2 regions of the Methylophilus sp. DMC14 genome follow, and region 1 is predicted to be linked to the other one. Evidence: predicted binding sites of a transcription regulator. Region 1 holds the regulator's gene; the other holds the start of a gene.
The links. Region 1 encodes sigma-54, which starts transcription at its own class of promoters, with help from an activator protein. Its sites were predicted from a motif close to TGGCACNNTTCCTGCT; they were not measured.

Region 2: a site for sigma-54 is predicted at 1,492-1,507, ahead of glnL (nitrogen regulation protein NR(II)). Genes of this name have one in related genera too.

The regions. Positions count from the first base shown of each region.
Region 1 is NZ_JBQUZA010000002.1:462,565-465,775, reverse strand. Features, by position in the region: gene tyrS (tyrosine--tRNA ligase) at 1-892, shown strand, start outside; gene ACT53C_RS06520 (RNA polymerase factor sigma-54) at 938-2,482, opposite strand; gene lptB (LPS export ABC transporter ATP-binding protein) at 2,489-3,211, opposite strand, start outside.
Region 2 is NZ_JBQUZA010000001.1:817,053-820,263, forward strand. Features, by position in the region: gene ntrC (nitrogen regulation protein NR(I)) at 1-329, opposite strand, end outside; gene glnL (nitrogen regulation protein NR(II)) at 346-1,449, opposite strand; gene ACT53C_RS04005 (DUF4124 domain-containing protein) at 1,559-2,050, opposite strand; gene glnA (type I glutamate--ammonia ligase) at 2,178-3,211, opposite strand, start outside.

The DNA.
Region 1 (3,211 bases):
TACCTATGCCGCACAAGTCTTCAAAATACTGGATCCCACCAAAACCGAGATTGTTTTTAACTCCAACTGGTTAAGTGAACTCGGTGCGGCGGGGATGATCAAGCTGGCTGCCAGCAATACCGTGGCCCGCATGCTGGAGCGGGATGACTTCTCCAAACGCTTCAAGGGTAATCAACCGATTGCGATTCACGAGTTTCTGTACCCGTTACTGCAAGGATATGATTCGGTCGCCCTGCAAGCGGATCTTGAGCTCGGTGGTACCGACCAGAAGTTTAACCTGCTCATGGGGCGTGAGTTGCAAAAGCAGGCCGGCCAGTCGCAGCAATGTGTGCTGATGATGCCGCTGCTGGAAGGGCTGGATGGCGTCAATAAAATGTCCAAATCACTCGGTAACTACATTGGCATTAGCGAGGCGCCAGAGACTATTTTTGCCAAGATCATGTCGATTTCAGATGAACTGATGTGGCGCTATATTGATTTGCTGTCTTTTGCGACGCTGGAAACCATTGCCGAATGGAAGGCGCAAGTCGCCAGTGGCGCAAACCCCCGCAATATCAAGGTCGGCTTTGCCCAAGAAATTGTGGCGCGTTTCCATGGTCAAGCCGCGGCTGAAAAAGCCTTGCAGGACTTCCAGACCCGTGCCAAAGGCGGCATCCCGGATGACGTGCCCGAAGTTGAAGTGACCATTGAAGGCGACAGCATCGGCATTAGCCAATTGTTAAAACAGGCGGGCCTGGTTGAAAGCACCAGTGAAGCCATGCGCGCAGTGCAGCAAGGCGGCGTCAAGCTCGACAGCGTCAAGGTGGATGATAAGAATCTGCCTTTGACTAAAGGTGTGACAGTGATCGCACAGGTGGGTAAACGTAAATTTGCCAAGATCACAATCAGGTGATCGGAGCTGAGAAACAAAAAAGGCCGCATCTGCGGCCTTTTTTGTTTAGAGCGTTTTGCGCAAGTTCGCGGGCGGAATATTCAGGGACTCGCGATATTTGGCTATGGTACGGCGGGCAACGACGATGCCTTGTTGTGCCAGTGTGTCGGTGATCTGGTTGTCCGACAAAGGCTTTTTCGGGTTTTCTTCGGCCACCATTTGCTTGATCAAGGCTCGGATGGCGGTGGCAGAGCAGGAGCCGCCTGCGTCTGTGGCTACCGAGCTGCCAAAGAAGTATTTGAGTTCATAGACGCCACGCGGTGTGAGCATATACTTATGCGTGGTGACACGTGAAACTGTGCTTTCATGCAAGTCGAGTTCTTCGGCGATTTCACGCAGTACCAGTGGGCGCATGGCTATTTCACCATGCTCAAAGAAGTTGCGTTGGCGGTCTACAATGGCTTGCGACACGCGCAAAATGGTCGAGAAACGCTGCTGGATATTCTTGATCATCCATTTGGCTTCCTGCATCTGGCTTTGCAGGTATTGGCCTGAACTCTCGCGGTTGCGCTTGAGGATGTCCGCATACATCTGGTTGATGCGCAGTTTGGGGATCACGCCATCATTTAAGGAGGCGACCCAAATGCCCTTGATTTTTTTAACCACCACATCGTGCTGGATAAAGTGATCGTGACTAAAGCTGGAAAACTCGCTGCCGGGTCTGGGGTTTTGCTGGCGGATCAGGTGCTGCGCCGCCTTGAGTACCGCTTCATCGCAACCAAGCACCTTGCGCAGTTTGACAAAGTCTTTGTTGGCAAGCAGCGCCAGGTGGTCTTTGGCAATGGCAATGGCGGTTTGCAAGTGTGGCGTTTCTTGCGGCAAACGCGTCAGTTGCAAGAGCAGGCACTCGCGTAAATCGCGCGCACCTACGCCTACAGGGTCCAGATTCTGGATCAGCTTGAGGGCGGTTTCCAGTTCCAGCAGCTCGACCTCAAGTTCGAGTGGCAAGTGCTCCACAATCTCCTGCAGATCTTGCTCCAGATAGCCATCATCAGTGATGCTATCCAGTAGCAGTTTGACCAGGCTCATGTCACGTTGCGACAAATGTGCCAGTTGTATCTGGTCAATCAGATGCTCGCGCAAACTGATGCTGGTGGTTTCCTGTCTGGAAAAGTCACTGTCTTCGTCTTCCTGATGATTGCGTCCGGCTTCGTCCCAGTTGCTGGTGCTGCCAAACTCTTCATAATCATCTTCAAACTCTGGCGGCGTGAATTCCTCGTTTAAATTGGGCAGGTCGCTCTCGCTCCCGCCCAACTCATCGTGCAAGTCTTCACGCAGACTTTCTGCCGGTGCGGTGATCTCTTGCTGCGTTGCCATGTCAAACGAGCTGGCATCTGTCGGCTCAGCTTCTACAGTGGGGGGAGGCGGTGTGTTATCTTCAAACTCGCCTTCTTCACCGTCTGACATTTCCAGTAACGGGTTTTCCTGCAGGATGGTTTCTAGTTCCTGGTTCAGTTCCAGCGTGGAAAGTTGCAGCAAACGGATCGATTGCTGCAGCTGCGGCGTCAGCGCCAGATTTTGCGAAATACGTAATTGCAGGTTCTGTTTCATGACGGATTACAGCCTAAAATTCTTGCCCAGATACACTTCACGCACACCTTCGTTCTGAATGATTTCATCGGGCGTGCCTGCTGCAAACACAGCGCCTTCATTGACAATATAAGCGCGGTCACAGATGTCCAGCGTTTCGCGCACATTGTGGTCGGTGATTAAAATACCAATATTCTGACTGCTCAGGTAGCGGATGATTTTCTGGATTTCGATCACGGCAATCGGATCAATCCCGGCGAACGGTTCATCCAGCAAAATAAATTTAGGGTCAGTGGCCAGGCAGCGCGCAATTTCAACGCGTCGACGTTCGCCACCAGACAAGCTGACGGCCTGACTGTTGCGGATGTGCTGGATATGCAATTGATCCAGCAAGGACTCAAGCCTTGCCTCACGCTGCTCTTCCGTATAGGGACGGGTTTCAAGAATGGCGAGGATGTTGTCGGTTACGCTGAGCTTGCGGAAAATGGATGCTTCTTGGGGCAGATAAGCCAGGCCCATGCGCGCGCGCTCATGCATGGGCGCGCGGCTCACGTCGGCGCCATTCAGCGTAATGTTGCCTTCATCCAGCGCAACCAACCCTACAATCATGTAAAAGCTGGTGGTTTTGCCTGCCCCGTTGGGACCCAGCAAGCCGATCACTTCGCCACTGCGTAACTCAAGCGTCGTGTTTTTGACGACGGTACGGCCCTGATAGGTTTTTTTCAGGCGGTTAACCTGCAAATGGTTCTG
Region 2 (3,211 bases), on a different contig from region 1:
ATGGCTTGATCTACATCAAACGGTTTGGCCAGATACTCAAACGCGCCACCCTGAAAGGCTGCGACAGCACTTTCGAGGTCTGAGTAGGCGGTCATGATAATGACTGGAATTTCAGGATACCGCTGCTTCACCTCGGATAAAAAGTCCAGGCCCGAGCCATTGGGCATGCGGATGTCACTGACGATGACTTGGGGTTGTTCACGATTTAAAGCGTTGAGGGCTTCTGCTGGGGAGGAAAATGTTTTGAAATCAAAGTCGGTGCGCGCCAGGGCTTTTTCAAACACCCAGCGGATGGATTTGTCGTCGTCTAGGATCCAGATTGGCTTCATAGCTGTTTCTCGTGAATTATTGTACGGATGATTTTAATTGCGTACTTTCAATAGGTAGCAATATATGGAAGATGGTTTTACCCGGCTGCGAGTCACAATCGATCATGCCGTGGTGCTGGGTAATAAAGGTTTGTGCCAAGGCCAGGCCCAAGCCTGTGCCGCCTTCACGACCGGATACCAGTGGGTAGAAAATACGTTCTTTGATGCCGGCAGGGATGCCTGGGCCGTTATCAATAATCTCTAAATGAATCCCGACACGGTAACGTTTTCTGGCTAGCGTAATTTGGCGCTCAGCACGCGTGCGGAAAGTAATGCTCGCACCTTCGGTCTGGTGCTGCTGCATCGCTTGTGCCGCATTACGCGCAATATTGAGCACGGCTTGGATCAGTTTTTCGCGATCGCCAATGAGCTCCGGCAAGCTGGTATCGTAGTCGCGGATCACGCGGATATGGTTAGGCGATTCTGCCAGTAACAGACTGCGTACGCGCTCCAGCACTTCATGAATGTTGGTGGGCTCATATTTTGGCACGCGGTGTGGTGCCAGCAGTCTGTCCATGAGGCTATGTAGTCTGTCAGCCTCTTTGATAATCACCTGGGTATATTCTTTTAGGCTGGGTTGCGGCAACTCAAATTCAAGCAATTGTGCCGCACCACGCAAGCCGCCTAGCGGGTTGCGGATCTCATGCGCCAGATTCCTGAGTAATTCAGAGTTGGCTTGCTGCTGTATCAACATGCGCTCTTCACGCGCAATACGCAATTGCTGATCCATTTGCACAAATTCCAGAATCAGCATGTCTTCCGGCGTTTGGTTGAACGCGGCTGAAATAGGGGTGGCTGTGCAGGTCACGGCCGTTGTATGGCCGCGTTGGGTGGTCAGTGCAAACTCATGCTCACGATATGGGCTCTGTGTTTCTATGGCGTTAGTCACGGCCATTTGCAAAATTTCGCAATTCACAAACACGTCATGGATATGCGCCCCTTGAATCTGGTTGGCACTAAATGCAAACAGAATCTCGGCGCTGGAGTTTGCGTAAGTAACTTCTAGTTGGTTATTAAGCAAAATGACTGCCGTGGCAATATGCTCTAAACCACTAAAGCCGTTGGGAGATTTCTGTACCATGTCCTGAGCTTGTTAAAAAGAGTGAATCACGCCCTGTTTTAAAGCAAAACCCAAGCCAATTCTTACAAGAAACGTAAAAATGATTGAGCAAGCCCCCAAAATGGTGCATTTAAAGGTTGAGTTCTTTATTTAACAGCTCGATATTGCGCTCATGTGCCTGAATTTCGGCCTCAATCACTCGCAGTTTTTCTTCATACTTGGCGACATTCCTAAACGTTTTTCCATTGGCACCTCTATAGACTTCTGGCGTGTTCTGGGCTTCTTCATATAACAGGCGTGCATTCTCAAGTGCTTGTTTTTCTTGAGAAAGCTCGTTCATTAATAGCTCTCGCCGCTTTTGGTCGCGTTGATTTTGTGTCTGATTATCGACTTTGGGAAAATCGGCCGGAGAGGGTGTTTTTACATTGGCTTTTTTCTCCCTGGCAGGGGGTGGAGGCTCTGTGGTTCTGGGCCCACTAATAATGAGCTCTGCCTTGCTTTTGCCTTCGGGTTTGATATTGGTATAGGTGGTGACGCCGTTACTGTCGGTATATTTGTAAATATCTGCCCAGCTTTGGTTGCACATGAGCGCGAAGGTGCAAATGTAAAAAAGTCTTTTCATGGCAATAGTTTAGAGTAGATCGTTGAGGGTATCAACGTCTGCTCGCCTAAAAACGTTGACGGAACAGCGCGCACATAAAAAAACAGGGCAGCCCTGGGCTGCCCTGTTTTAGTGCGTGCTCTTGTGATTAGCAAGAGTAGTACAGGCCAAATTCCACTGGGTGTGGTGTTTGGCGCAGTTTAGTGACTTCTTCCATTTTCAATGCAATGTATGCATCAATCCAGTCGTCTGAGAAAACGCCGCCGCGTGTTAAGAACTCGCGGTCTTTATCCAGATACTCCAATGCTTGTTCCAGAGATGAACATACCGTTGGGATCAATGCATCTTCTTCTGGTGGCAGATGGTACAAGTCTTTAGTCGCTGGTTCACCTGGGTGAATCTTGTTCTGAACGCCATCCAGACCAGCCATCAACAGGGCTGAGAAAGCCAAGTATGGGTTAGCAATCGGGTCTGGGAAGCGCGCTTCAACACGGCGTGCTTTGTCTGAATGCACAAATGGAATACGAATCGCAGCAGAACGGTTTTTAGCTGAGTAAGCCAGTTTGACTGGTGCTTCGTAGTGTGGAACCAAGCGCTTGTATGAGTTGGTGCCTGGGTTGGTAATCGCATTCAGTGCACGTGCGTGCTTGATGATGCCGCCGATGTAGTACAGAGCGAAGTCGCTCAGGCCTGCATAGCCGTTACCTGCAAACAGGTTTTTGCCATCTTTCCATACTGACTGGTGTACGTGCATACCGGAGCCGTTGTCACCAAACATCGGTTTAGGCATAAATGTAGCAGTTTTACCGTAAGCGTGTGCAGTATTAGTCACTACGTATTTCAGGATTTGCGTCCAGTCAGCACGCTGTACCAAGGTCGCAAATTTAGTACCGATTTCACATTGACCCGCTGTTGCCACTTCGTGGTGGTGCACTTCAACAGGCACGCCCAATTCTTCCAAAGTCATGACCATGGCAGAGCGGATGTCATGCAATGAATCGACAGGAGGCACTGGGAAGTAGCCGCCTTTAACGCCTGGACGGTGGCCAGTGTTGCCGCCCTCGAATTTTTCACCTGAGGACCAAGCGGCCTCTTCGGAGTTGATTTTCACAAAGCTACCACCCATGGTGGCATCCCATTGTACGCTGTCAAAAATGAAGAACTCTGGCTCTGGACCAAAGT